3 regions of the Bradyrhizobium sp. 187 genome follow, and region 2 is predicted to be linked to each of the others. Evidence: predicted binding sites of a transcription regulator. Region 2 holds the regulator's gene; each other region holds the start of a gene.
What was found. The regulator PhoB, encoded in region 2, activates phosphate uptake and scavenging genes when phosphate is short. The targets are predictions, from matches to a motif close to TGTCATNNANCTGTCAT.
Positions count from the first base shown of each region.

Region 1 (9,871 bases), 400 kb from region 2:
CTCGCGCTGCCGCCGGCGACCGCGGCGTAACTCCCCTCCTTCTTGCAGGATAAGGCCCGATCGATTCTGGCACCTGGATTGCGCGGCGCGCAGCAATCTCGTCATGCTCATCTTGATCTCGAAGGTAGAAGACGCGAATATCTTCCCGTTTGAGACGTAGGGCATAGGGGCGGCCCTCACATCGTTAAGGGCCGTTCGCCGTTATGGACTGAGTGCACGTGACTGGGAATGGAAGGGCGCCGCTGCACATCGGTGCCGGGGCGGAAGAGCGGCCCGCGGCCGTGCTTCAGGGTGGTCAGCTTGGCGCCGGACTGCATACCGCAGCGGACTCCGATGCATATGAAAGCGCGATCTGGAAAGCGCCAAGCGCCGGCGTGGAACGGCTGGCCAGAAACGTGATCCGCAGCTCGATCACCCTCAACGTGGTCGCATCAATGGGTGTTCTTCACCCCGCATTACTACCTTCAGAGTGGAGCTATGTGCAGCAGGCGGTCGCGCTGCTGATGTGGATCGTCTCGATCTATGCCAGTGTCTTCGTACGGCCGCGGGTCCGGATCCAGCCCAATCCAGATCTCATCGCGTTGGTCACATTTTATGCCCTCGCGGCCGTTTCCGTTCTCTGGACCACGCTTTCCATCGCAGCGATCATGAAGAGCGTTGCACTTGTGGTGACGACTTTCGGTGCGTATTGCCTCATCACGCGTATCGACATCGACGAGATCGTCGGATCCACGGCGCTTGGGCTGTTCGTTCTGGTCGCCGCCTCGGCGTTGTGCGCCGTCTTCGTGCCCGAGATCGGCGTCGACCAGAGCTGGATGCACAACGGCCAGTGGCAAGGAATCTACGAATCGAAGCAGACGCTCGGCTTTATCAGCGCATATCTGATGTTCTTTGCCTGTTATCAGAAGATCACGGGGCAGGGATGGATTGCATTCCTCGTGTCGCTTGTTCTGGCATCGACCTGCGTCATCGCCTCGGAGTCGCGTGGTGCCGGCGCTGTCGCATTCGCGGCGGGCGGGCTGCTCGTGACTTCCATGTGGTCGATCCGCTGCATGAAAATCTATGCGGTGTTGCCATTCATCATGTGCATCCTGGCCGCTCTGCTGATGCTGTATTTTTACGTGACGGGGTACGATTCCATCCATCTCGGCGAGGCGACCGTCGATTTGACCGAGCGGACCTTCATTTGGCAGTACGCCATCGGCCATTTCAACGATGCGCCGCTGCTGGGCTTCGGCATCAACGGATTCTGGACGCGCCCCGCGATCTACGACTATTTCAACCAGAATCATGGCTGGGTGCTCGACAATTATCATAGCGGTTACATCGCGGTCGCGATTGAAACTGGATTTCTGGGATATTTGCTGTTCGTCACGAGCGTTTATCTGTTCTCGGAAAAGGTCCTCTATTTGATCGCCACCCGGTCGATCGATCGGTATCACTGCGCGCTGATCATCGGCTTCGTCGTCCTGAGCTTTCAATCGAACTTCACGGAGACGATGTTTCTTCGCTCGACAATGTTCACGTCGGTGCTGCTCGTCGCATTCTTCTTCGCAGTGTGCAGGCCGGTGCCCCAGCAGGGGCCTGCAGCAATGACGGGGCAAACAGGATGAATGCCATCCGCGTCCGCTGGACGATAGCCTTTCGTCTTGTCTTGGCACTATCCGTGCTTCCGATCTGCTTCCGGACCGAGGCAGCCGGACAGGCCAACACGCCCCCTGCTCCAAAATTGGGGCGCGGCATCAACATCCTCGGCTACGACGGCGTCTGGGAGGGAGGCCGAAACGCGCCATTTCGTCTGGACAACCTCACTGCGATCAGACGCGCCGGGTTCTCGCACGTTCGGATAAATTTCTTCGGCTTTAGATTCATGAATCCGGAGAAGGTAATGGATGAAGTCGTCTTGAGGCGGCTCGATGGCGTCATCGAGGAAGTGCTCGCCCGAAATCTCATCCCCATCCTGGACGAGCACGATACCCATGTTTGTCAGCGCGACATCTCCGAGTGCACAGACAAGCTGAAATCGTTCTGGACCCAAATCGCCGCGCGCTACGCCGGGAAATATCCAGCACTTGTCTTCGAGGTCCTCAACGAGCCGGGCGGGCAGATGTCGTCCACCGGCTGGAACGGCCTTCTGAACGAGTGCCTCAGCATCATCCGCGCCACCAATCCCCGGCGGACGGTCATCGCTTCGGTTCTCAACGTCGACGAGATGCCGGTCGAGGACCTGGTCCTGCCGTCGGATGACCGGAATCTGATCGTCACGTTTCACTATTACGCGCCGATCCGTTTCACCCATCAGGGCGCACCGTGGTCGCCCACATTCTCGCGAATCGGCCCGCTCGACTGGGGTACCCCGGAGGATAAACAGAAGGCCCGCGCCGATTTCGAGAAGATTCGGTCCTGGTCCCAAAGAGAAAAGCGCCCGATCTATCTCGGCGAGTTCGGCGTGTACGAGGCCGCTCCAGCCGAAGCACGGACCAGATATCTGTCATTCGTGGCGCGGAGCGCAGAGCGGCTTGGCTGGGCTTGGGCCTATTGGCAGTTCGATCATGATTTCGCGGCCTTCGACAGCGCGCGTCAAGCCTGGAAGCCGGACATCCTGCGGGCACTGCTTCCGGCCGGGCGTTGAGGTGCATCCGGGACGCGAGCCATCGCCGCACACTGCCTCATTGCGAGCGAGCGAAGCAATCCAAAATCTTGCCACGGAAAGATTCTGGATCCCCCAAAGCAAACGGGCACGCCTTCCTGCGAAGGCATGCCCGCTTGAAACCCTATTCGTGCGACGCGCGCGTGCTCAGTGCACGCTCACCGCTTGCAGCTCGTTGCTCCAGGCGTTGGCGATTGCGGCTTCGCGGCTGTCGGTCAGCATGATCGGCGTGCCGTCGGCGGCGTGGAGCGCGAAGAGCTTGAGGCCCGGCGCGATCTTCGGCGCTTCGGGAAACAGGCCCGGCACATCCTCAGAGCGGATCTGCTTCACATAGGCGATATGGCCTTCGCCGAGGGTTGCCAGCGTTTCCGGCGAGACGTTCTTGGCTTCGTATTCGAACGCAACGTGACCTTCACTCATGGTCTCGACTCCTCTCTCGAAACTAAGCGGTCGAGTCCGCTACTCGTTCCATTATTCGTGCTCATTGATAGCGATTGTCTTAACGATCCTCTCCGGTTCCGGCCGGGCAAGATCGATCGCCAGCAATCCGTTCTTCAGATCCGCACCCAGCACCAGCATCCCCTCCGCCAGCACGAAAGTGCGCTGGAAGTGGCGCGCGGCGATGCCGCGATGGATGTATTGCCGGGTCTTGTCGTCCTGCTGCCGCCCGCGAATGACGAGCTGGTTTTCCTCAATGGTTACATCGAGTTGGTCGCGGGTGAATCCGGCGACCGCCAGCGTGATCCGCAGACGCTCGGGCTGGCCCTCCGACCGGTCGCACCTCTCGATATTGTAGGGAGGGTAACCGTCGGCGCCTTTGACAACCCGATCGAGCACGCGCTCGATCTCGTCGAAGCCCAGAAGGAAGGGACTGGAAAGCATGGGAACACGAGACATAGTTTACAAAGTCCTCTCGAAGCGACTTTGGTGCATCAGGGCCCGTACAGGCACCCCTTGATCAGCAATATGGGCATATCCGCGTGTGGGTTCAAGGACGTAGCCGGGGCTGTGGACTGGCAGCTCACCCGCAAAAGCTGACTTGTCGCCATGGCGCGAAACGCCTGCCACAAGCCGGCCCGACGAAATTGCGGTGTGATTTTTCTCAACAAAAACAAACCCCCTTCTACTGTGCATGGGGTTGTTTTCGCGTTTTTTAATCGACGGCCCAGCGGAACCCGATCAGGCCTCGATCCGCGTCCGCCCATCGCCGCTGAACAGATGCAGCTTTTGGCGCATTGCTGCGACGCGGATCTTCTCGCCGATCGGAGGCGCCTCTGAGCCGGGAATGCGGACGATGACCTCGCCGGGCGGCAGTTCGCCGGGGTTGGCGGCGATGCGCTGCTCGTCCTGAGCCCGCGTGCCGTAAACGAAGGTTTCAGCGCCGACGCGCTCGATCGCTTCCACGGTGAGCGGAAGGGCGACGCCGCCGGCCGGGCTCTGGTCGGTGATGACGAAATCCTCCGGGCGAATGCCGAGGATGCCGGCGTCGGTGCTGCCGAGCTGCGACTTGATCTCGTCGGCGCGAATCGACATCAGATTCATCGGTGGCGCGCCGATGAAGGAGGCGACGAAAGTCGTCGCCGGCTTCTCGTAGATCGCCAAGGGATTGCCGACCTGCTCGACCTGGCCGCCATTCATCACCACGAGAATGTCGGCGAGCGTCATCGCCTCGAGCTGGTCGTGGGTGACGTAGATCGACGTGGTGTTGAGCCGGCGCTGCAATTTGCGGATCTCGACCCGCATCGCGATGCGGAGTTTGGCGTCAAGATTGGAGAGCGGCTCGTCGAACAGAAACACCTTCGGCTGGCGCACGATGGCGCGGCCCATGGCGACGCGCTGGCGCTGGCCGCCGGAGAGCTGGCGCGGCTTGCGCTCCAGCATCGAGGTGAGCTCGAGCACGCGGGCGGCTTCGTCGACGCGGGTCTTGACCTCGGCCTCCTTCATGCCGCGGTTGCGCAGGCCGTAAGCCATGTTGTTGAAGACGCTCATATGCGGATAGAGCGCGTAGTTCTGGAACACCATCGCGATGTCGCGGTCGGCGGGCTCGATCTGGTTGACGATGCGGCCGCCGATGTCGATCTCGCCGCCGGTGACGGTTTCGAGGCCTGCGACCATGCGCAGCAATGTCGACTTGCCGCAGCCGGAGGGCCCGACCAGCACGCAGAACTGGCCGTCGCCGACATCGACGTTGACGCCCTTGATGGCCTCGAAGCCGCCGGGATAGGTTTTGCGGACGTTGCGCAGGGTGACGTTAGCCATGGGATTTACTTTTCCGTCTCCACGAGTCCGCGCACGAACAGTTTCTGCATCACGACGACGACGAACACCGGCGGCAGCATCGCGAGCACGGCCGTCGCCATCACGATCGGCCATTCGGTCAGCGCGTCGGTGGTGGTGATCATCTTGCGGATGCCGACCTGGATGGTCTGCATGTCGTCGCGGGTGGTGATCAGCAGCGGCCAGAGATATTGATTCCAGCCGAGGATGAAGAGGATCACGAACAGCGCCGCCATGTTGGTGCGCGACAGCGGCAGCAGCGTATCCCAGAAGAAGCGCAGGGGACCGGCGCCGTCGATGCGCGAGGCCTCCAGCAGCTCGTCCGGCACCGTCATGAAGAACTGGCGAAACAGCAGCGTCGCGGTGGCGGAGGCGATCAGCGGCAGTGACAGGCCCGCATAGCTGTCGAGCATGTGCAGATCGGCGACGATCTTGTAGGTCGGATAGATGCGCACCTCGACCGGCAGCATCAGCGTGATGAAGATGATCCAGAAGATCGGCATCCGGAAGGGAAAGCGGAAATAGACGATCGCGTAGGCCGAGATGATCGAGATCGCGATCTTGCCGACCGCGATCAGCAGCGCCATCACCAGCGAGTTCAGCATCATGTTGCCGACGGGCTCGCGGGTCGATCCGCTCGTGCCGACGAAAATGGTCTGGTAGTAGACCTCGAAGAAATGGCCGCCCGGCAGCAGCGACATTTGCCCGTTGGCGATCAGCGCGTTGTCCTGGGTCGAGGCGACGAACGCGATGTAGACGGGGAAGGCGACGACCGCGATCCCGATCCAGAGGATGATGTGGGCGATGTTGCGCCGGAAGCCCTCTTCCTCGACCATCAGTAGGTCACCTTGCGTTCGACGAACCGGAACTGGATTCCGGTGAGCACGATGACCATGACCATCAGGATCACCGACTGCGCCGCCGAGCTGCCGAGATTGCCGCCGAGCAGGCCGTCGGAATAGACCTTGTAGACCAGCGTGACCGTCGACGTTCCGGGGCCGCCGCGGGTCATCGTGTCGATGATGCCGAACGTGTCGAAGAAGGCGTAGACGATGTTGACCACCAGCAGGAAGAAGATGGTCGGCGACAGCAACGGGAAGGTCACGGTCCAGAACCGCCGCATCGGACGGGCGCCGTCGATCGCGGCGGCCTCGAACACGCTCTTTGGGATCGCTTGCAGGCCGGCGAGGAAGAACAGGAAATTATAGGAGATCTGCTTCCACGCGGCGGCGAGGATGATCAGCGCCGCGGCCTGGTCGCCGTCGAGCAGCGGATTCCAGTCGACGCCCATATTGCGCAGATAGCGCGAGAGCACGCCGAGCGAGGGATGCAGCATGAAGATCCAGAGCACGCCGACCACGGGCGGTGCCACCGCATAGGGCCAGATCAGGAGCGTGCGGTAGAGCATCGAGCCACGCAGCGGCTTGTCCGCCATCACGGCGAGCAGCAGCGCAAAGGACAGCGACGAGACGGCGATGGCGAACGAGAACAAGAAGGTCCGGACGATCGCCTCGAAATAGGCTGCGTCCTTGAACAGCTCGACGTAATTCTCGAACCAGACAAAGGTGGTCGACAGACCGAACGCATCCTGGAGCAGGAAGGACTGGATCACCGCCTGCAGGGCCGGCCAATAGAAGAAAATCAGGACGATCGCGAGCTGCGGCGCAACCAGCGCGTACGGTAACAGTCTTGACTGGAAGATGGCTTGCTTTTGCATGATGCCAGCAGAGCGGCAGGCCGGGTCGCGGCCTGCCGCTCATTGCCTCACTTGACGGCGGTCTTTTCGAACTGCCGCAGCATCGTGTTGCCGCGCTCGACGGCGGCATCGAGCGCCTGCTTGGCGCTCTTCTTGCCGGCCAGCGCTTGCTCAATCTCTTCCGACCAGACGTCACGCAGCTGCACCATGTTGCCGAGGCGCAGACCGCGCGAATTCTCGGTCGGCTCCTTGTTGGTCAGCTCGAGCAGCGGGGTCTCGAGATAGGGCTGATCCTTGTAGAAGCCTTCTTCCTTCGCCTTGGCGTAGGCCGCCTTGGTGATCGGCAGGTAGCCGGAGGCCTTGTGGATGTAGACCTGGCGATCGGTGTCGGAGAGGAAGGTCAGGAATTTCGCGACGCCCTTGTATTCCTCGGCCGACTTGCCGCCCATCACCCACAGCGAAGCGCCGCCGATGATCGAGTTCTGCGGTGCGCCCTTGACGTCGGGATAATACGGCATCGGCACGGCGGTGAAGTTGAACTTGGCCTGCGCCTTGACGTTGCCGAAGAAGGCCGACGAGGTCAGGTAGATCGGGCACTCGCCCGAAGTGAAGCGGCCTTCGCCGGTGTTGGTGCGGCCGGCGTAGTCATAGGTCTTGGTCTTCTGCAGCTCGACCAGGGTTTCGAGATGCTTGACCTGAAGCGGTCCGTTGAACTCGAGCACGGTGTCGAAGCCGTCGAGGCCGTTGGCCTTGCTGGCGAGCGGCACGTTGTGCCACGCCGAGAGCTGCTCGAGATTGACCCACGTGATCCAGGAGCCCGAGAAGCCGCAGGTGTCATGACCGGCAGCCTTCAGCTTCTTGGCGGCCTCGAACGTTTCGGGCCAGGTCTTCGGGATCTCTACGTTCGCCTTCTTCAGCTCGTCGAGGTTCACCCACATCACGGTCGAGGACGAGTTGAAAGGGAAGGACAGCATCTCGCCCTTCGACGTCGAATAATAACCGGTGATGGCGGGCAGGTAGATCTTGGGGTCGAACTTCTCGCCGGCGTCGGCCATCAGCTTGTAGACGGGCTTCACGGCGCCGGTCGCGGCCATCATGGTCGCGGTGCCGACTTCGAACACCTGCATGATGTGCGGGGCGTTGCCGGCGCGGAACGCCGCGATGCCGGCGTTCATCGTATCGGGATAGTTGCCCTTGTAGGTCGGGATCACCTTGTAGTCGCTCTGCGACGCGTTGAAGTCGGTGGCGAGCTTGACGATGACGTCGTTGTTGGCGCCGGTCATCGCGTGCCACCACTGGATTTCGGTCACGGCCAAGGCCGGCGAGGCCGATAGTCCAACCGTGAGTGCAATAGCGGCAGCCGCTCCAAAATGTCGAAGAGCCATCAAGTAAACCTCCCTTGGGCCGTCAAAAATGATCGCTTGCGCTAGCAGCGCCATATGACGTTCACATGACTGTGTAAGCGGCCGAAACGAAAGCGGCAAGCGCTGGAAAAGGGAAGCCGTCAAATAGGCGAATGCCGCGCGCGCAGCGTCCTCCGTTCGCGGTGCACAGAGCGCCCGCACCGCACTGCGGCATTGCCGTGGGATGTGGAAGGCGAGGGCGCTAGCGCTTGCGCTCGGGGCCGCAGACAGTGCCCTGCTCGACCATCGCGTCGATCTCGGACCTGGAGTAGCCGAATTCGCCCAGGACCTCGGCGGCGTGCTCGCTGAATTTCGGCGGCAGGCGCCGCAGGCTCGGCTTGCTGCGGTCGAGCCGGATCGGCGACGCCACGCCCTTGTACCAATCCTTCTCGATAATATCGCCGCGCGCGATCGTGTGCGGGTTGGTCAATGCCTGGTCGATCTTCTGCACGGGGCCGGCGGGCAGGCCCGCGGCGAGCAGGCGATTGCACAGCGGCTCGGCCTCGTGCTGGCTGAACACGGCGGCAAGCTCGGCCCGCAGCGCCTCGCGATTGCCGATGCGATCCTTGTTGCGCGCAAAGCGCGGATCGGTGCCGAGCTCGGGCTTGCCGATCTCCTTGGCGAGCTTGCGGAAGGTGCCGTCATTGCCGACGCCGATGAAGATGTCGTCGGTCTTGGTCGGGAAGATCGCATAGGGCACGAGGTTGGGATGCTCGTTGCCGGTGAGCGACGGCGGCTTGCCATGCATGAAATAATTCGCGGTGTGCGGATGCATGATGGCGAGACCGGTCTCGTACAGCGTGGTCTCCAGGAACTGGCCCTGGCCCGAGCGCTGCCGCTCCGACAGCGCCATCAAGATGCCGATCGCCGCATAGAGGCCGGTGCCGATGTCGACCAGCGGCACGCCGATCCGCATCGGTCCGCTCTCGGGCGAGCCGGTCGCCGCGATCATGCCGGTCATGGCCTGGATGATGGCGTCATAGCCGGGATTGCCGCCGCGCGGGCCGTCGGCGCCGAAGCCGCAGATCCGGCAATGCACGAGGCGCGGAAATTTCTCGCGTAACACCTCGTTGCCGATGCCCCATTTCTCCAGCGTGCCCGGCTTGAAGTTCTCGATCAGGACGTCGGCGCTCTCCAGCATCTTGAGCAGCACGGTCCGGCCGCCCTCGGAGGCGAGGTCGAGGCCGATCGAGCGCTTGTTGCGGTTGATGCCGATGAAATAGGCCGCGTCTTCCTCGTGGAAGGGAGGGCCCCAGTCGCGTACCTCGTCGCCTGCGGGCGGCTCGACCTTGATCACGTCGGCGCCATGGTCGGCGAGGATCTGGGTGCAATAGGGGCCGCCGAGCACGCGCGTCAGATCGATGACGCGCAGGCCGCTCATTGCACCCATGGCAGCTCCAGAACTGGCGGCTTCAGTCATGCCTTCGCGTCCCCTGTGTCGGTATTGATCACAGGCCTAACGAGGTTCGTCCGAGCCGGCAATGGCTTCGCGCGTAGGGCGTCATGCAGGCCGCTCGCCGCAATCCCGCGGGATGGCAAATCAAGGGAGGCGGCCGGCCCGAGGGGTATCTCGGGCCAGCCGCTTCAGCTAACCGATCAGACGACCGTCAGACGGACGTCGACATTGCCGCGCGTCGCGTTGGAATACGGGCACACCTGGTGCGCCTTCTCGACCAGCGCCTCGGCTTCCGCGCGGGCGAGGCCCGGCAGCGAGACGGCAAGGTCGATGTCGAGACCGAAGCCGCCGGCCGCGCGCGGGCCGATGCCGACGGTCGAGGTCACGGAGGCGTCGGCCGGAACCTTGGGGCCGCCCTGCGAGGACACGAACTTCATCGCGCCGATGAA
Region 1 covers NZ_CP064693.1:7,629,979-7,639,849, reverse strand. Annotated here, with positions in the region: gene ptsN (PTS IIA-like nitrogen regulatory protein PtsN) at 1-30, shown strand, start outside; gene IVB19_RS36650 (O-antigen ligase family protein) at 480-1,613, shown strand; gene IVB19_RS36645 (glycoside hydrolase family 5 protein) at 1,610-2,632, shown strand; gene IVB19_RS36640 (BQ00720 family protein) at 2,798-3,070, opposite strand; gene IVB19_RS36635 (Hsp20 family protein) at 3,122-3,547, opposite strand; gene IVB19_RS36630 (sn-glycerol-3-phosphate import ATP-binding protein UgpC) at 3,830-4,909, opposite strand; gene ugpE (sn-glycerol-3-phosphate ABC transporter permease UgpE) at 4,915-5,763, opposite strand; gene ugpA (sn-glycerol-3-phosphate ABC transporter permease UgpA) at 5,763-6,644, opposite strand; gene ugpB (sn-glycerol-3-phosphate ABC transporter substrate-binding protein UgpB) at 6,692-8,008, opposite strand; gene IVB19_RS36610 (CaiB/BaiF CoA transferase family protein) at 8,229-9,446, opposite strand; gene IVB19_RS36605 (organic hydroperoxide resistance protein) at 9,623-9,871, opposite strand, start outside.
Region 1: a site for PhoB is predicted at 8,063-8,079, ahead of ugpB (sn-glycerol-3-phosphate ABC transporter substrate-binding protein UgpB). Genes of this name have one in related genera too.

Region 2 (9,871 bases):
ATCCTGCTCTCGGCGCCCTCGATCATCATCGGCCTGTTCATCTACGGCGCCGTGGTGGTGCCGATGCGCGGCTTCTCGGCGATCGCAGGCTCGCTCGCCCTCGCGGTCATCGTGATCCCGGTGGTGCTGCGCACGACCGAGGACATGCTGCTGCTGGTGCCGAACGCGTTGCGCGAGGCGGCCTCGGCGCTCGGCCTGCCGCGTTCGCTGGTGATCAAGCGGATCGCTTATCGTGCTGCCCGATCGGGTCTCATCACCGGCGTGCTGCTCGCGACCGCTCGCGTCGCCGGTGAAACCGCGCCGCTGCTGTTCACCGCGCTATCGAACCAGTTCTTCAGCCTCGGCCTGAACAAGACGATGGCGAACCTGCCTGTGACCATCAACAACTTCGTGCAGAGCCCCTATGCCTATTGGAAGCAGTTGGCCTGGAGCGGGGCGCTGCTCATCACCCTGACCGTTCTTGCCCTTAATATTTTCGCGCGCATCCTTGGCGCCGAGAGGACCGCAAAATGAGTGATCTTTCCGTGTCGATGAGCGCGTCCGGTGGACTGCCGCACGCGGCGGTGCTGCCCGAGGCGCCCCCCAAGGTGACCGTGCGTAACCTGGACTTCTATTACGGCGAGCACCATGCGCTGAAGAACATCAACCTGACGCTCGGCGCCAACCGCGTTACGGCGTTCATCGGTCCGTCGGGCTGCGGCAAGTCGACCCTGCTGCGCATCTTCAACCGGATGTACGACCTCTATCCCGGCCAGCGCGCCACCGGTCAGCTCATGCTCGATCAGACCAACATTCTCGACCCCAGGCTGGACCTCAATTTGCTGCGCGCCCGCGTCGGCATGGTGTTCCAGAAGCCGACGCCGTTCCCGATGACGATCTACGAGAACATCGCGTTCGGCATCCGTCTCTATGAGAAGATCTCGAAGTCCGAGATGGACGGCCGCGTCGAGAAGGCGCTGCGCGGCGGCGCGCTGTGGAACGAGGTCAAGGACAAGCTCAACGCCTCCGGCCTGTCGCTCTCCGGCGGCCAGCAGCAGCGCCTCTGCATCGCCCGCACCGTCGCGGTGCGGCCCGAGGTGATCCTGTTCGACGAACCCTGTTCGGCGCTCGACCCGATCTCGACCGCCAAGGTCGAGGAGCTGATCCAGGAGCTGTCCGAGGATTACACGATCGCTATCGTCACCCACAACATGCAACAGGCGGCGCGCGTCTCCGACAAGACCGCCTTCATGTATCTCGGCGAGCTGATAGAGTTCGACGACACCAGCAAGATCTTCACGTCGCCGTCAGATCGGCGCACGCAGGATTACATCACCGGCCGGTTCGGCTAGGAGACGCGACATGGGTTCTGAACATACCGCAAAGGCTTTCGACACCGACCTCCAGGAACTCACTCGCCTGGTCGCCGAGATGGGCGGCATCGCCGAGCGCATGATCGTCGAGTCCGTCGACGCGCTGATCCGCCGCGACGTCCCGCTCGGCCAGCGCGTCGTCGCCATCGACACCGAGCTCGACGCGCTGCAGAAGCGCATCGAGGAGCGTGCGGTGCTCACCATCGCCCGCCGCCAGCCGATGGCGGTCGATCTGCGCGAGATCGTCGGCGCCATGCGCGTCGCGACCGATCTCGAGCGCATCGGCGACCTCGCCAAGAACATGGGCAAGCGCGTCGCGGCGCTGGAGACGGACTTCCATCCGCTCAAGCTGTTCCGCGGCCTCGAGCACATGACCGACCTCGTGCAGCAGCAGGTCAAGTCGGTGCTGGACGCCTATGCCGCGCATGATTTGCCGGCGGCGATGGCGGTGTGGAAGGGCGACGAGGAAGTCGACGCCATCTGCACCTCGCTGTTCCGCGAACTCCTCACCTACATGATGGAGGATCCGCGCAATATCTCGTTCTGCATCCATCTGATGTTCTGCGCCAAGAACATCGAGCGGATCGGCGACCACGCCACCAATATCGCCGAGACCGTGTTCTACATGATCGAGGGCCAGGCGATCACCGACAAGCGGCCGAAGGGCGACATGACGACCTTTGCCAACACGGTACCGAACACCTGAAGACTTAAGGAGCGACGACCCGATGGGCGCACGCATTATGGTGGTTGAGGACGAGGAAGCCCTGACCGAGCTTCTCCGCTACAACCTCGAAGGCGACGGCTATGACGTCGAGACGGTGATGCGCGGCGACGACGCCGACACCCGCCTCAAGGAGCACATCCCCGATCTGATCGTGCTCGACTGGATGCTGCCGGGCCTGTCAGGCATCGAATTGTGCCGGCGGCTTCGCACCCGTCCCGAGACCAAGCAGCTCCCGATCATCATGCTCACCGCGCGCGGCGAGGAGAGCGAGCGGGTGCGGGGTCTTGCGACCGGCGCCGACGATTACATCGTCAAGCCGTTCTCGGTGCCGGAGCTGCTGGCGCGCGTGAAAGGCCTGCTGCGGCGCGCGAGCCCGGAGCGCCTCGCCACCGTCCTTGCTTTTGGCGACATCGAGCTCGACCGTGACAAGCGCCGCGTGGCGCGCTCGGGCCGGCCGATCGATCTCGGTCCGACCGAATATCGCCTGCTGGAGTTCTTCCTGGAGCATCCGGGACGGGTGTTCTCGCGCGAGCAGCTGCTCGACAGCGTCTGGGGCCGCGACATCTATATCGACGAGCGCACCGTCGACGTGCATATCGGCCGCCTGCGCAAGCTGCTCAATCTCGGCCGCGAGCAGGACCCGATCCGCACCGTCCGCGGCGCCGGCTACGCGCTGGATGATCGCTTCGCGAAGGCGGAGCAGGTGTAGGGTTGCAGGCTTGTTTGTTGGCGAGCTGTCCCTGCATTCTCAGCCGTCGTCCCGGACAAGCGAGCGAAGCGAGCGCTGATCCGGGACCCATAACCACCGAACGTGGTTTGGCGAAGACTCGGAGTGACCCCTTCCGCACGATTATTGCGTGCTCGGAGTATGGGTCCCGGCCCCCCGTGCGCAATTGCGCACTAGGCCGGGACGACACTGAAATTGTTGAACTGTCTTCGCGTGACGACTAACGGGGACCCGGCTTTACCGGTGCGCGGCGCCGATCCGACGCGGGCTGGTACGCAACGCGCGAGTGCTGGGCGCAATAGGGCAGTCCGGACAGCGCCCTTCCACCGCAGAAGAAGAAGTCCGGGCTCGAGGGATCGCCGACCGGCCAGTGGCAGGTCGCCTCGTTCAATTCCAGCAGCGACAGCCGCTGGCTCATCGGCACCACGTTGTCGTAGGTGACCGGATCCGGCTCAGCCTCGACCTCGAAGGCCTGCGCCAGCGCGGTGTTGCCGCGCGAGATCGGGCGGCTCACCCGCATCATGTGCTGCGCGGGGCGCGCCTTGCGCGGCCGCGGCGCTGCCGATGATGGGCTCTTGGCGCGGCCCGAAAGGCCGAGCCTGTGCACTTTGCCGATCACGGCATTGCGGGTCACATTGCCGAGCTCCGCCGCGATCTGGCTGGCCGAAAGTCCGGCCTCCCAGAGCTTTTTCAGCTGCTCGACGCGATCATCGGACCAGGTCAAAACCGTCATTGCACCCTTTCCCTCGCTGCGCGCCAGCCATCCTGGGGCCTCGCAGCGAATGCCTAAGCCTTCAAAAACCCGTGCCGCCAGAATCCCTTAAGGCTCGCCGGGCGCGTCTTGAACGCCCGAACGTTTACGCCGGTACATAAGGACTTAAAGATCAGAACCACTGCACGAGATGTCGTATCTGACAATCCAAACGCTACAATATGGCGTGACTCCCGCGCAAGAGTCCGCCGACTCGCTTCCACATGTTCCGTGGCCAAATCCCGCAAAATCGGCACCGCAAGACTACGGATTCAGCGTTTCGCGAGGCTTTCCGGGCGGCATTGACACCCGTTTCACCAGGCCTAAGATAGTCGCACGTGCCGCCCTCAAGAGGCGGCACGTTTCGTTTTCCGGGCCGGTCGATGGTGCGTTGCGCAATGCACGCTCACTCCGTCCGCAACATTCAAGTGACCATCATGACTAACAGCGCAGCGCCGCATTTGCTCCCCGTTTTCGCCAGGTCCGACCTTGGTTTCGAGCGTGGCGAAGGCTGCTGGCTGATCGCGACCAATGGCGAGCGCTATCTCGATTTCACCTCCGGGGTGGCGGTGAATGCGCTCGGCCATGCCCATCCGGCGCTGGTCGCGGCGTTGCAGGAGCAGGCCACCAAGCTCTGGCACATGTCGAATCTGTTCCAGAGCCCGGACGGCGAAAAGCTCGCCGCGCGCCTGTGCAATGAAAGTTTCGCGGATTTCGTGTTCTTCTGCAATTCCGGCGCCGAAGCGCTGGAATGCGTGATCAAGGTCGTGCGCCGTTATCACGCCGCAAAGGGTCATCCCGACCGCTATCGCATGATCACCTTCGAAGGCGCCTTCCATGGCCGCACGCTGGCGACGCTGGCCGCAACGGGATCGGCAAAATATCTCGAAGGTTTCGGCCCTCCGATGGAGGGCTTCGACCAGGTTGCGCATGGCGATCTCGATGCCGTGAAAAAGGCAATCGGTCCGCAGACCGCCGGCATCCTGATCGAGCCGATCCAGGGCGAGGGCGGTGTGCGTTCGGCAACGCCCGCCTTCCTGAGGGCGTTGCGCCAGCTCTGCGACGAGAAGGGTCTGTTGCTCGCCTTCGACGAGGTGCAGACCGGCATGGGCCGCACCGGCGATCTGTTCGCGTACCGCCGCCTTGGCGTCGAACCCGACGTGATGTCGCTGGCCAAGGCGCTCGGCGGCGGCTTCCCGATCGGCGCCTGCCTTGCGACCGCCGAAGCGGCGTCCGGCATGACGCCGGGCTCGCACGGCTCGACCTTCGGGGGCAATCCGCTCGCGATCGCGGCTGCGAACGCCGTGCTCGACGTCATGCTCAAGCCCGGCTTCTTCGACCACGTGCAGAGGATGTCGCTGCTGCTCAAGCAGAAGCTCGCCTCCGTGATCGACCGTCACGGCGATGTCGTCAGCGAAGTGCGCGGCGAGGGCCTCCTGATCGGCATCAAGGCCGTGGTGCCCTCCGGCGATCTCGTTGCAGCCTTGCGCGACCAAAAGCTGCTCACCGTCGGTGCCGGCGACAATGTCGTGCGTTTCCTGCCGCCTTTGATCGTCACCGAAGCCGAGATCGAGGACAGCGTCGGGCGGCTCGAGCGCGCCTGCACCGCGTTGTCCGGCAACAAGCGGGCGGCAAGCTGATGAGCAAGTCGCCCGATAAAACACCGAAGCACTTCCTCGATATCAACGAGCTGCCGCTGTCGGAGCTCAAGCGCATGCTCGCTGCGTCCTCCGCGATGAAGGCGAAGCAGAAGGCGCATCAGCCGGTCAGGCCGCTCGAAGGCAAGACCCTGGCGATGATCTTCGAGCGCCCCTCGACGCGGACGCGGGTGTCTTTCGACGTCGCCATGCGCCAGCTCGGCGGCGAGCCCATCATGCTCACCGGCGCCGAAATGCAGCTCGGCCGCGGCGAGACCATCGCCGACACCGCGCGCGTGCTGTCGCGCTATGTCGACGCCATCATGATCCGCATCCTCAATCACGATGCCCTGCTGGAGCTTGCAGCGAACGCCACCGTGCCCGTCATCAACGGCCTGACGCGCCGCTCGCATCCCTGCCAGGTGATGGCGGACCTCATGACCTACGAGGAACATCGCGGCCCGATCGAGGGCAAGACCGTGGCCTGGACCGGCGACGACAACAACGTGCTCGCCTCCTGGGCGCACGCCGCCGAGCGCTTCAAGTTCCAGCTCAATGTCGCGACGCCTCCGGAACTCGCGCCGAAAAAGGCGATGCGCGACTTCATCAAGGCGACCGGCGCGCCGATCATGCTCGGCACGGATGCCGAAGCCGCCGTGCGCGGCGCCGATTGTGTCGTGACCGACACCTGGGTGTCGATGGGCGACAAGGAAGGCAAGCACCGCCACAACGTGCTCAAGCCCTATCAGGTCAATGCGCAGCTGATGTCGCTTGCCAAGCCGGATGCGCTATTCATGCACTGCCTGCCCGCCCATCGCGGCGAGGAGGTCACCGACGAGGTGATCGACGGTCCACAATCCGTCGTGTTCGACGAGGCCGAAAACCGCCTGCACGCGCAAAAGGGCATTCTGGCCTGGTGCTTCGACGCGGTGAAGTAATCCGGGCCGGTATCCGCCGTGCCGGCGAAGTAGGTCTTCATCGTCGTCCTGGCCTTCGCCAGGACGACACCGAATTTGCCGTGCTTGCGTACGATCCGTGCTGCATTCTGGATGCAGCCCTCACCCCTTCCAATTCCGCCTTCCGACCCCAGATAAAGCGCCATGGTTTCCCAATCCCCTGATATGAAAACCGGGCCTGAAGGCCCGGTTCGCGCGCCATCCGCGGTTCCGATCGATGACGCCGTGCTGCCTTACGAGGTCGACGCGCTCGATGTGCGCGGTCGGCTGGTGCGGCTTGGTCCGGCGCTCGACGAAATCCTGACCAAGCACGATTATCCCGCGCCGGTCGGCAAGCTGCTCGGCGAGGCCATCGTGCTGACCACGCTGCTTGGCTCCTCGCTGAAGTTCGAGGGCCGCTTCATTCTCCAGGCCCAGACCGACGGTCCGGTGTCGTTCCTGGTCGTGGACTATCAGGCGCCGGATCGCCTGCGCGCCTATGCGCGCTACGACGCCGCGCGGCTCGGCGAGGCCAAAGATACTGGCACGCATTCCGGCGCGCTGCTGGGCCACGGCCATCTCGCCATGACCATCGACCAAGGCCCCGACATGAGCCGCTACCAGGGCCTGGTCGCGCTCGACGGCGGCAGCCTCGAAGACGCCGCTCACGAATATTTCCTGCGCTCCGAGCAGATCCCGACACGCGTGCGTCTCGCTGTCGGCGAGGAATGGCGTTCGAACGACGGCGGCAAGCATCGCTGGCGTGCTGGCGGCATGCTGATGCAGTTCCTGCCGAAGGCGCCCGAGCGTGCGCGGCAGGCCGATCTGCATCCCGGCGATGCGCCCGAAGGCGTCGAAGTGCACGCCGTCGCTGAAGACGATGCCTGGGTCGAGGCACGCTCGCTGATCGAGACCGTCGAAGACGTTGAGCTGATCGATCCGGAGCTGTCCGGGGAGCGGCTGCTCTACCGCCTGTTCCACGAGCGCGGCGTGCGCGTGTTCAATCCGCTGCCCTTGAAGGCGCAATGCTCCTGCTCGCGCGATGCGGTGGCATCGATGCTAAAGAGCTTTTCGTCTGACGACCGTGCCGCGATGGTCAAGGACGACAAGGTCGTCGTGACCTGCGAGTTCTGCAGCTCGGTGTACGAGTTCACGCCGGATGAAGCAGGCGTGGAAGACGCGTAAGGCGTTAGCCTGCAGGTGCGATAGGGTCGGCCAAAGCGGAGCGCGCCCACCATCTCCTGCCCTAGTTCAACACCCGCTTGTTGTCCGGGCTGTCCAGCGAGAACGTCGGCACGTCAATTTCGAAGCGCTCGCCAGTCGCGCTGACCATCTGGTAGCGGCCGGTCATGAAGCCCGAGGCGGTCGTGAGCGGGACGCCGGAGGTGTATTCGAAGCGTTCGCCGGGCGCGAGCGTCGGCTGCTCGCCGACGACGCCCTCGCCCTTCACCTCCTGCTGCCGGCCCGTGGCGTCGGTGATGATCCAGTGCCGCGTCTTGAGCTGCACGGTCTCGTCGCCGGAATTGGTGATGACGACGGTATAGGCCCAGAAATAACGGGAGCGGTCAGCCGACGACTGCTCCGGAACAAAGTTCGGCTCGACGGTCACTTCGATCTGGCGGGTCACGGCGCGGTACATGATTGCCATCATACCGAAAACCGCCCGGGAACCAAACGCCGGAGACGCCTTGGCGACATCGTCCCGCCAGAATTCGCAGGGAAGTACACGTCCAAATGGGCTTGCAAATGTACTTGCTTGTGATCCGGTCGCTTTGCGAGATGACGGCCGGACCGGTACACTCCTTGCCACGTCGCGATTTGCGGAAGGGTTTTTAGGCCCCCGATGACCATTGCCGACCAAGTGACGGGATCGACGATCGCGGGAACCGCTAAACCTGTGGAGGTCAAGTCCGCGGGAGCGAAGCGGCGCGCGGCCGCGCCGGCCATTTCGCTGCCAGCCATCGGCGAGCGCGAGCTCCGGCTGGACCTATTCCGCGGCCTTGCGCTGTGGCTGATCTTCATCGACCATTTGCCGCCGAGCCTTCTGACCTGGTTCACGATCCGCAATTACGGCTTCAGCGACGCCACCGAGATCTTCATCTTCATCTCCGGCTATACCGCCGCCTTCGTCTACGGTCGGGCGATGCTGGAGTCCGGCATCGTCGTCGCCACCGCGCGCATCCTGCGGCGCGTCTGGCAGATCTATGTCGCCCACGTCTTCCTGTTCACGATCTTCCTTGCCGAAATCTCCTACGTCGCGACCAGGTTCGAGAACCCGCTCTACACCGAAGAGATGGGCATCATGGATTTCCTCAAGCAGCCCGACGTCACGATCGTGCAGGCGCTGCTGCTGCGCTTCCGTCCGGTCAACATGGACGTGCTGCCGCTCTACATCGTGCTGATGCTGGCGCTGCCCTTGATCCTGTGGCTGATGAAGTGGCGCCCCGACGTGACGCTCGGCCTCTCGGTCGCGCTCTACGCGGTGACCTGGGAATACGACCTCTATCTGTCGGCCTATCCGAACGGCTTCTGGGCCTTCAATCCCTTCGCCTGGCAATTGCTGTTCGTGTTCGGGGCATGGTGCGCGCTCGGGGGTGCGCGACGCATGTCGCACATTCTGGCTTCGCGGGTGACGATGTGGATCGCGATCGCCTATCTGGTTGCGGCATTCTACGTGACGCTGACCTGGTATGTGCCGCAGCTCTCCCACTTCATGCCGAAGCGGCTCGAGCAGTGGATGTATCCGATCGACAAGGCCGACCTTGACGTGCTGCGCTTCACGCATTTCCTGGCGCTGGCCGCGCTCACCGTGCGCGTCCTGCCCCGGGACTGGCCGGGCCTGAAATCGCCCTGGCTGCGGCCGCTGATCCTGTGCGGCTCGCATTCCCTGGAGATATTCTGTCTCGGCGTCTTCCTCGCCTTTGCCGGCCATTTCATCCTGGCCGAAGTCTCGGGCGGCCCGGTCATGCATGCGCTAATAAGTCTCTCCGGAATCCTGATCATGTGGGCCATGGCCTGGCTGATTTCGTGGTACAAGCGGGTGGCTGACAAGAGCGGTTCGAAAACCAAAAGCGCCGTCGGCAGCGCCGATATGGCGGGAGGGGGCTGATGAAGGCGAAGGTTTTCCTGAGCCTGATCCTGCTGTGCGGTGGTCTCGCCGCGCCTCCGGCGCGCGCGGACGATGCTGCGCCGGCTGCTTCAGCCGCGCCCGCAGCCTGTGAAGTGCCGTCCTATCTGCTCACCAGCGAAAGCCAGCTTCCCAAGGTCGCCGATGCCGTGAAGGCCGGCAAGCCGCTCGAAATCCTGGTCATCGGCAGTCGCTCGACCACGATTCCGGCTTCCGAGGACGCCTCTTATCCGGCGCGGATGCAGGCCATCCTGAAGGACAAGCTGCCGCCGTCCGAGACTGTGCACGTCTCCGTAGAAATACAGAGCAAGAAAACGGCCGAGGAGGCGGCTGCCAGCTTCGTTAAGCTGATGGAAGCAAAAACGCCTACTTTGGTCATCTGGCAGACCGGGACTGTCGATGCTATCCGAGCCATCGATCCCGATGATTTTCGTGGCGCGGTGACCGAAGGGGTTGTTGCGTTGCAAAAGGCAGGGGCTGACGTCGTCTTGATGAATTTGCAGTACAGTCCGCGTACCGAAACCATGATCTCGGTGCCGCCATACCTCGACAATATGCGGGTGGTGGCGCAGGAGCACGATATTCCGCTGTTCGATCGGTTCGCGATCATGCGGC
Region 2 covers NZ_CP064693.1:7,229,764-7,239,634, reverse strand. Annotated here, with positions in the region: gene pstA (phosphate ABC transporter permease PstA) at 1-513, shown strand, start outside; gene pstB (phosphate ABC transporter ATP-binding protein PstB) at 510-1,331, shown strand; gene phoU (phosphate signaling complex protein PhoU) at 1,342-2,058, shown strand; gene phoB (phosphate regulon transcriptional regulator PhoB) at 2,081-2,788, shown strand; gene IVB19_RS34860 (GcrA family cell cycle regulator) at 3,027-3,539, opposite strand; gene IVB19_RS34855 (aspartate aminotransferase family protein) at 3,995-5,197, shown strand; gene argF (ornithine carbamoyltransferase) at 5,197-6,132, shown strand; gene IVB19_RS34845 (Hsp33 family molecular chaperone) at 6,295-7,314, shown strand; gene apaG (Co2+/Mg2+ efflux facilitator ApaG/CorD) at 7,376-7,768, opposite strand; gene IVB19_RS34835 (OpgC domain-containing protein) at 7,973-9,238, shown strand; gene IVB19_RS34830 (SGNH/GDSL hydrolase family protein) at 9,238-9,871, shown strand, end outside.

Region 3 (9,871 bases), 3.9 Mb from region 2:
ACAACGTCATTGCGGTGGCCGCGGCCGCCAATGGCAGCGTGCCCTTGCTGGTGCTCGGTCTTGCCATCAGCGTGCCCTTGATCGTCGCCGGCGCGGCGCTGATCATGGCGCTGCTCGCAAAGCTGCCGGTTCTGGTGTGGGCCGGCGCGGCGCTGCTCGGCTGGATCGCGGGCGAAGTGATCGCGACCGATCCCGGCATCGCGCCGAGGCTGCATGCGCTGTTCGACGGTCCGTTCGGCGCTTCGCTCGACAACATGCTCGGCGCCTTGCGCATCCCGCCGCAATTCGCCCATGGCGGCGGAGGCGGCGACTATCTCTGCGCAGCTCTCGGCGTCGTTGTCGTGCTGGTCGTCGGCTCCATCTGGCGCCGCCGCAGCATGAGCGCGGCCGCGCTCGAGTCCTCCGAACGCCACGTCAAGGCCTCGGCGGAGTAGATCTATCTTTTGAGCATGATCTCTTGGGAAAAGCGCTAGCGTCGGACGATCGAGCCGGCGCGGTTGATCAGGCGGGCGAGCGCGCGGAAGCGGCTGCCGACTCGATCCGCGACGAGATCGCCGAGGCGGTGCTCGAACACCAGCAACAGCTTGCGGCCCATGCTGCGGAAATGCGTCGCGGGCAAGACGCCCGGACGCGCCGCCGAGATCAGATGTGCGACGCGGAAGGCCGCGCCCAGCAGGCGGGCGCGTTCGAGCTGCGCCGGCGTCAGCAGCTCCTGCATGGCGACCGGCGGCTGGTTCTCCTCGCTGAGGCCCGCATAGCGATAGAACACGGACAACCCGACGAAGGCGCGCTCGGTGTGGGTGATCGCGCCGAAATTACCGTTGACGACGAGGCTCAGCGTCTGCTCGCCGCGATGGTCGGGATGCACGCGCCACCCGATGTCGGACAGCAGGCACGCGGCGTGGCGCAGGCGGCGGTCTTCTTCGGTCTCGCGCAGCTTCACCACGCGCGCGAGGCGGTCGGTCCAGGCGATCAGCTCGCGGGCGTGCTTTGCCGAACGCGACAGCAGCTGGTTCAGCTCCTCGGCCGCGCAGATCAGTCCGTCCTTGTTGCGCTCGGACTCCGGCAGCTTCTCGTGCAGCAGGCCCTCGCGCACGCCGAAGGTCGAGAACACGATGGTCTTCGGCTTCGCCACCCGGATGATGTGCTCGAGCACCAGCGCCGCATAGGTGAGGAGCGGACGCCGGGCATCGGCGACGATCTCGATGTCGGCGAGCATGCCGGCGGCCGCAAGCCGGCGGAGACGACGCGAGAAATCGAGCGCCTCGGCCGCCGAAATCGAATAGCCGTGCATCACCTGCAGCGGATAGCCGCTCTGGATGATGTGGATGCGCGCAAGCGCGCGCCAGGTGCCGCCGACCGCGTAGAAGCTGCGGCTGCTCCCCGCCTTGAGCTGCGGCACCCCATCGAGCGCTTCGCGCACGATGCGGTCGGCGCGTTTCAGGGATTTATGCGCGAGGTCCTGCAGCGCGAGGCCGCCGAGCGGCAGCGTCACGCCGCTGCGCACGGTGTTTTTGCGCACGTCGATCAGTTCGAGCGAGCCGCCGCCGAGGTCGCCGACGATGCCGTCAGGATGATGGATGCCGGAGATCACGCCAAGCGCCGACAGCCGCGCCTCGCGCGGGCCCGACAGGATCTCGATCTTCACCGCGCAGATGCGCTCGGCTTTCGCGATGAAGTCGGCGCCGTTGGAGGCATCACGGCAGGCGGCGGTCGCAATCGCAAACACCCGCCCGACCTGCATGACCCGGCACAGCGCATGGAAGCGCTTGAGCGAGGTCAGCGCCTTGTCGACGGCGTCGGGCGCAAGCAGTCCCGTGCTCTGCACTTCGCGCCCGAGGCCGCACAGCGTCTTCTCGTTGAAGATGGGAATGAGGCTCCGCGTCAGTCCCTCGTAGACGACGAGACGGACCGAGTTGGAGCCGATGTCGATGACCGCGACGCTCGAGCCGCGCTTGCGCGGCCGCTTCACGTCGACGATCCCGGATCAGGATTGATGACGTTCATTACGGCGCGTGAGGCGGCGCGGCGAGGATTCCTTGAGCGACTTACCACGGCCAGACAGACTCGGATTTGTCATGAAGTAGTTGTGGACGTTGAAAGGCTCCTCGCCCTTCGCGGTCTTCATACGCGTTGAGGACCCGTCCGGCAACAATTGCCAGCTCTGTTCATTGTCCTTGAGATTCGCGACCATGATCTGTTCGAGAACCTGCTGATGCACCGTGGGATTCTGCAGCGGACACAGCACCTCGACGCGGCGGTCGAGGTTGCGCGGCATCATGTCGGCTGAGGAGATATACACAGCCGCTTTCGCGCTCGGCAGGCCCTGGCCCATGCCGAAGCAGTAAATTCGGCCGTGTTCGAGGAATCGTCCGATGATCGACTTGACGCGGATGTTCTCCGACAAGCCGGGAATGCCGGGACGCAGGCAGCAGATACCGCGCACCACGAGTTCGACCTGCACGCCGGCCTGTGAGGCCTCGTAGAGCGCGTCGATGATGTCGGGGTCGACCAGCGCGTTCATTTTCATCCAGATCGCAGCAGGCCGGCCGTGCCGCGCATGCGCGGTCTCGCCCTGGATGTGCTCGATGATGCGCTTGCGCAAGGTCAGCGGAGACACCGCCATCTTTTCCAGATCGCTCGGCGCAGCGTAGCCGGTGATGAAGTTGAACACGCGCGCGGCGTCGCGGCCGATGGTCGGCTCCGAGGTGAAGTAGGAGAGGTCGGTGTAGATGCGCGCGGTCACCGGGTGGTAATTGCCGGTGCCGGTGTGGACGTAGGTCGTGAGGCTGCCGCCCTCGCGCCGCACCACCATCGAGAGTTTCGCGTGGGTCTTCAGTTCGAGGAAGCCGTAGACGACCTGCACGCCGGCGCGTTCGAGGTCGCGCGCCCAGCGGATGTTGGCCTCCTCGTCGAAGCGGGCCTTCAGCTCGATCAGCGCGGTGACGGATTTGCCGGCTTCGGCGGCTTCCACGAGCGCGCGCACGATCGGCGAGTTGCTGGAGGTGCGGTAGAGCGTCTGCTTGATGGCGACGACGTCGGGGTCGCGCGTCGCCTGCTGGAGAAACTGCACCACGACGTCGAAGGATTCGTAGGGGTGATGGACGACGAGGTCCTTCTGCCGGATCGCAGCGAAGATGTCGCCGCCTTGCTCGCGCACGCGCTCGGGATGGCGCGGCACGTAAGGGGTGAATTCGAGATCGGGCCGGTCAAGGCGGGTGAGCTGCGAGAGCTCGTTCATGGCGAGCACGCCATCGACCAGGAACACCTCGTCGTCGGCGGTCGACAGCGCGTGCTGCACGAAACTGCGCAGCTGCTCCGGCATCTTGGCGTCGATCTCGAGTCGGATCACCGAACCGCGGCGGCGGCGCTTCAGCGCGGTCTCGAACAGGCGGACGAGATCCTCGGCCTCTTCCTCGATTTCGAGTTCGGAGTCGCGGAGGACGCGGAAGGCGCCCTGGCCGTGAAGATTGTAGCCGGGGAACAGGCGGTTGATGAACAGCGCGGTGGCCTGCTCCAGCGAGATCAGCCGGACGACCTTGCCGTCAGCCGGCAGACGGATGAAGCGGTCGATCTTGCCGGGCATGCGGATCAGCGCGTTCATCTGCTTGCCGTCGGCGGCGCGCGTGAGCTGGAGCGCGATGGTGAAGCCGAGGCTCGGAATGAACGGGAAGGGGTGGGCCGGGTCGATCGCGAGCGGCGTCAGCAGCGGGAACACGTTGCTGAGGAAGTAGTCCTCGACCCAGGTTCGTTCCGCCTTGGTGACCTCCTTGCCCTCGACCAGCACGATACCCTCGTCGGCGAGCGTGCCGCGCAGGTCGCGCCAGATTGCCTGCTGGTCGGAGGCAAGCTGCGAGACGGTCCGGTTGATGAGCGCGAGCTGCTCGGACGGGGTCAGACCGTCGGGGCTGCGCTCAGCAATACCCTCGCGCACCTGGGCCTTGATGCCGGCGACGCGGACCATGAAGAACTCGTCGAGGTTATTCGCTGAAATCGACAGGAATCGCACCCTCTCCAGCATGGGGTGGCTGGGATTGACCGATTCCTCCAGGACGCGGCGGTTGAAGTGCAGCCAGGAAAGCTCGCGATTGATGAACCGCTCGGGGCTCGATGCGATCGCCGGCGGGCCTTCGGCTTCCGGGGCTTTTTCTTTAACTTCAACAGCTTGCGCAGAATCCATCAGAAGTCGGTCCATCCAGTTCGCCCCAATTTGCGACTTACGCGCAAAACCCGCGGGAGCATGTGTTAGAGCGATGACGTTTCGATGACATTGATGTTCCGCCGCCCGGCCGCGTCAACCCGCCTTGGTCAGACATCCCGGAGCAGCTCGGCCGCCAGGGCCCGGGTGACGGGGCGGCCGAGGCGCAAGGCCTCGCTGTCCAGCAGGTCCACAGCCCGTCGGGCGGCGGCCGAGGACCGCTCCAGGCGAGTGGCGAGGTAGCTGACCACGCTCTCGTCCACCGCGAGCTGGCGGTCGGCGCAGAACTTGACGATCAGGCCGCGGAAGAGCTGGTCGTCGGGCGGCAGCAGCGAGACAACGGGGACGGCGCGGAGCCGCGAGCGCAGGTCGGCGAGCTCGATCTCGAGAGACGCGGGCACCTCGCGTCCGGTGAAGAGGACGTAGGCGCCGTCCTCGCGGGCCAGATTCATCAGATGGAACAGGGCGCGCTCGTCGAATTCCCTGGCTTTGGGATCCTCGACCACCAGCGCGCCGGTGGCGAGCGCAGCCGGGACGGCCTCGGCGGTCAGCCCATTGGCCGTGGTCGAGCGGGCGCCTGAAGCCTCGGCCCAGATCGCGGCGAGATGGCTCTTGCCGCTTCCTTCCGGGCCGGCCAGCCACATGATTCGGTTCGGCCATTCCGGCCAGGCGTCGATGAGGGCAAGACCGGCGGCGTTGACGGGGCCTTCGAGGAAATTGTCCCGGCTCAGGCTCTCCGCATGCGGAAGCGAAAACGCCAACTGTCGGGGATGAACGCGGCTTGGCACGCTTGCTTTGCTCCGTGCCGGCGTGCCGGCTTCGTTTGACGAGATGCGACCTAATCGAGCGGGAGTTGGCCTTTTACGGGGCCGCTCCCAACTCACTTGGCCTCGATCGTGCTCATGTGCCGCAACCATTCGACAAGATAGAGCGACACGGAGGAGAGCGTGAAGACCGTGACGAGGCCCATCAGGATTATATCATAAGGACCGGGTTTGAAGCCGAAGGCGAGGGCGGCCAGCACCAGCGCCGCGAACGCCACTTGGGCCACAGTGTTGAGCTTGGATACCTTTGAGGGCTTCATCTCCACAGGTCGGTCGAACAGCCACGATATGATCACGGCGGCGACGATCATGATGTCGCGCGAGACCACCAGGATGACGATCCAGCGCGGAATCGCGCCCCAGATGCCGAGCGCCATGTAGATCGAGACCAGCAGCGCCTTGTCGGCGAGCGGGTCGAGCAAGGCGCCGAGCTCGCTCGTCATGTTGAAGCGCTTGGCAAGGAAGCCGTCGACCGCGTCGCTGATACCGGCGATCAGGAATACGGCGAACGCCACCTCCATTTGGCTCGACACGATGGCCCAGACGATGATCGGGACCAGCATGATGCGGCCCAAAGTAATGATGTTCGGTATACTCACACGGCGCTTCCCGGCACCCGGCCTGACCTCGAATTCGGCCCTTTGGAGGCTGAACCGGTTGATATCTCTACATAGTATACGGCGGCGCGCCATGCGAGCCATTGCGCGTCCCCGGAATTCGACGTAACCAGCCGCAAACCCACTGGAAATCGGGCATGACCGACCGCAAAAACGGCCTCACTTACGCCGATTCAGGCGTCGATATCGATGCGGGCAACCGCTTGGTCGACCTGATCAAGCCGATGGTGCGCGCCACCGCACGGCCCGGCGCCGACGCCGAAATCGGCGGATTCGGCGGCCTGTTCGATCTCAAGGCGGCCGGTTTCAAGGATCCCATCCTGGTGGCCGCGACCGATGGCGTCGGCACCAAGGTCAAGATCGCGATCGAGACCGGCCTGCATGGCGGGATCGGCATCGACCTCGTCGCCATGAGTGTCAACGACCTCGTGGTGCAGGGCGCCGAGCCGCTGTTCTTCCTCGACTATTTTGCCTGCGGGAAGCTCGATCCGGAGGCGACCGCGTCGATCGTCGCCGGTGTCGCCGAAGGCTGCCGCGAATCCGGCTGCGCCCTGATCGGTGGCGAGACGGCCGAGATGCCCGGCCTCTACAAAGACGGCGACTACGACCTCGGCGGCTTTGCCGTCGGCGCCGCGGAGCGGGGCACGCTCTTGCCGCGCAAGGACATCGCCGCCGGCGATGCCGTGATCGGGCTCGCTTCGTCGGGCGTGCACTCCAACGGTTTCTCGCTGGTGCGCAAGATCGTGGAACAATCCGGCCTCGGCTTCGGGGCGCAGGCGCCGTTTGCGCCCGTCATGACGCTGGGCGGCGCGTTGCTGACGCCGACGCGTCTCTACGTCAAATCCTGCCTGCGCGCGATCCGCGAGACCGGCGCGGTGAAGGGGCTTGCCCACATCACCGGCGGCGGCTTTACCGACAACATTCCGCGCGTGCTGCCGAAGCATCTCGGCGTCGGTATCGATCTGGCGCGCCTGCCAGTGCTGCCGGTGTTCAAATGGCTGGCCGCGCAGGCCGGCATCGCCGAGCTCGAAATGCTGCGGACCTTCAATTGTGGGATCGGCATGATCGCGATTGTCGAGCCGGACAAGGTCGAAGAGGTCGTGGAGATCTTCACTGACGCCGGTGAGACCGTGGCACAGCTCGGTAGCGTGATCCTGGCCGAGGGCGAGCACCGCGTCGTCTATAACGGCCATCTCGACCTGGCGCTGTAATGACCGGCGCTGTAATGAAACGCCGCGTCGCCATCCTGATTTCCGGCCGTGGCTCCAACATGGCTGCGCTGATCAAGGGCGCGGCCGCGCCGGATTTTCCGGCGGAGATTTCGCTCGTCATCTCGAACAAGGCCGATGCGCTGGGGCTGGAAAGGGCCAAAGCGAGCGGCGTGAAGACGCTGGTGATCGAAAGCAAGCCGTTCGGCAAGGACCGCGCCGGCTTCGAGAAGGTGCTGCAAGCAGCACTCGATCAGCACGGCATCGAGCTGATTTGCCTCGGCGGCTTCATGCGCCTGTTCACGGCCGAATTCACCAAGGCGTGGTACGGGCGGATGCTCAACATTCATCCCTCGCTGCTGCCGTCCTTCCCCGGTCTCGACCCGCACGGCCAGGCCTTGCGCGCCGGCGTCAAGCTGTCCGGCGCGACGGTGCACTTCGTGATCCCCGAGACCGACGCCGGCCCAATCGTGATGCAGGGCGCGGTTCCCGTCAGCGACCACGACACGGCGGACACGCTGTCGGAGCGTATCCTTGAAGTCGAGCACCGCATCTATCCCGCAGCACTGAGCCTGCTCGCGACCGGCAAGGTCCAGATCGAGGGCGATGTGTGCAAGACCGCGGGCAGCGGGCCGTCGGAGAATTTTCTGGTTTCGCCGTTGGTGCGGTGAAGCGCCGTCGCACTCGGAATACTTCTCATTCCAAACAAAAACCCCCGGCAGAGCCGGGGGCAACGTCATGATCTCTTGCGCAGACCGCGAGAGAAATCAGGAAACCTTGAGGTTCTCCGCGGATGCCTTGCCGCGGTTCTCCACGAGATCGTATTCAACCACCTGATTTTCATTGAGGGTCGAGAGTCCGGCGCGCTCGACGGCGGAGATGTGGACGAAGACGTCCTTGTCACTGCCGTTCGGCTTGATGAACCCATAGCCCTTGGTCGGGTTGAACCATTTGACGGTGCCCTTTTGCGGCATCCTCAGTCTCCTCCGCTAGATACAAAAACGACGCGGCCGCTTTTCGCGTGCCACGCCACAAACGGGCTTCCGGTAGTCTGTTCGAGTCTTGAGTCTCAATGTCGCGAAACGCACAGTCGAGCGGCCAATTCCGATTGTGTCCGATATTGCAACATGAAAATCGCCCGTTAGCAAGCCGCGCGCGAATTTCAAGACTTCGACCCGAGTGCCCGTCCGCAATTTGCGACCTGTGGCCGCGGAACCACAATCGGAAGCAATGCCTTTGCCGGGACGCGCCAGCCGGTTGACCCTCAGTAACAGTTCGGAACAAATCGCGGCACGCGTGCGCCGCTCCTGTTGCTTTTTTGCGCGCCGCCCTTTGCTTCAGGACTTGTCGCCATGTGCTGCATTTCGCAGCCCTCAGAGACACGGCAGGCGATCAGGCTGAACCGCGTCCGCTGGATCGCGGCTGCCGTGGCGTTTGCTCTCATCATGGTACTGTCGACGACATCAGGCTTTGCGCAGAGTCCCACGCCCACGCCGACCCCGACACCCACGCCGTCACCGACGCCGATTCCGATGCCAATTCCGATGCCGACCGCGACCAATTACGACCAGTCGGCCGGCAACAGCTCGCTCAATCTCGGCTCGAATTTCCTGGAGCGGCTCGGAAACCAGGCATCTGGCGGCGTCAACCGGGCGTTTCGGACCAATCCCGGCGGCGGCGGCGCGTCGGCGAGCACGGAAGACCCGCGCTACCGCACCTGGTTCGAGGGTTATGGCATCTCGGTCCGGACGGATGCGCAAGGAGACTTTGTCGGCGACAAGCGCAAGACGTTTGGCGGTGTCGCAGGCTTTGGCGCGCGGCTCGCGCCGGGTGTCAATCTCGGCTTCTCCGTCGACCAGAGCCACACCGATATCGACGTGCCGCTCGCACTTCAGTCCGCCACGCTGGATCTGACGCAACTCGGCTTCAGCGGCTCGGTCGACAAGGGCCCCTGGACCTGGGCCTTCGCGGTGGTGCACGGCTTTGGCAAGGTCCGCTCCAGCCGGGATACTGGCCTGGGACTTGCGACCGCGGGTTATCGCGCCGCAATCGACGGCGCGCTGACCGAGATCAGCTATTACTGGACCAAGGACCAGATGCGCATCGTGCCCAAGGGCGCACTGGAATATGTCCGCGCCACCAGCGTCGCGTTCCAGGAGGTTGGCGGCCTCGATCCACTCAATGTCGGCTCGACGGCGCTCTCGCGCGCGCGCGTCATGATCGGAGCCGAGATCGGGCGCTACTTCATCTTCGACCAGAAGATCCTGGACCTGTCCGCCTACGGCAAGTTCGTCGACAATTTCTATCAGAACCTGGGATCGGTGCAGGTCAGCCTCGGGACCCAGAGCATCGTCGTGCCCGGCATCGGCGAGAGCCGCTACGGTACGGATGCAGGCGCCTCGGCCTCGCTCAGCCTGACCAACACGGCGCGGCTCTACGTCAACTACGACGGCAAGTTCCGCAACGAGCTGACGTCGCACCAGGGCACGGTCGGCTTCGAATATCGGTGGTGAAGCGAAGCCTGCCCGCGTCGGCCAGAGGAGGATCCGGAAAACTGCGAAGCGGTTTTACGAAAGCATCATGCTCGAGCTTTAAGTCGGCATTGCCGCGACATAACCCGTCAATCCAAAGGCCGCGCGCGCGGCCGTCATCATCGGCGCCAGCGCGTTCGGGTGGATGAACTCGTCGCGGAAACAGGGATGGATCTTGGGATCGAAGATTTTCTTCAGCCAATCGACCACGATCTTGTGGCGCTCGGAGGCGCGGAACTCCTTATGATAGGTGAGCCAGAGATCGGCGTGGTGGCTGACGCCGAGATCGACGGCAACCAGCGGGGCGCCGAGCGCGATCGAAACCGTCGGCAGGAATCCGATGCCGGCGCCGCGCTCCACCGCATAGAGCACGCCGACCGAGGAGTTGGTCTTGATCCCGACGATGCCCTCGAGCGACTTCAGTCCGAGCACGCGGGCGTAGGCGCCGTCGTCGACCTGCGGAGCGCTCTGCTTGATGATGCGGTGGTTCTTC
Region 3 covers NZ_CP064693.1:3,369,907-3,379,777, forward strand. Annotated here, with positions in the region: gene IVB19_RS15960 (TerC family protein) at 1-434, shown strand, start outside; gene ppx (exopolyphosphatase) at 470-1,972, opposite strand; gene IVB19_RS15970 (RNA degradosome polyphosphate kinase) at 1,988-4,180, opposite strand; gene IVB19_RS15975 (P-loop NTPase family protein) at 4,309-4,986, opposite strand; gene IVB19_RS15980 (CDP-alcohol phosphatidyltransferase family protein) at 5,079-5,621, opposite strand; gene purM (phosphoribosylformylglycinamidine cyclo-ligase) at 5,777-6,850, shown strand; gene purN (phosphoribosylglycinamide formyltransferase) at 6,865-7,518, shown strand; gene IVB19_RS15995 (cold-shock protein) at 7,615-7,821, opposite strand; gene IVB19_RS16000 (autotransporter outer membrane beta-barrel domain-containing protein) at 8,200-9,360, shown strand; gene IVB19_RS16005 (LysR family transcriptional regulator) at 9,439-9,871, opposite strand, start outside.
Region 3: a site for PhoB is predicted at 4,254-4,270, ahead of IVB19_RS15970 (RNA degradosome polyphosphate kinase). Genes of this name have one in related genera too.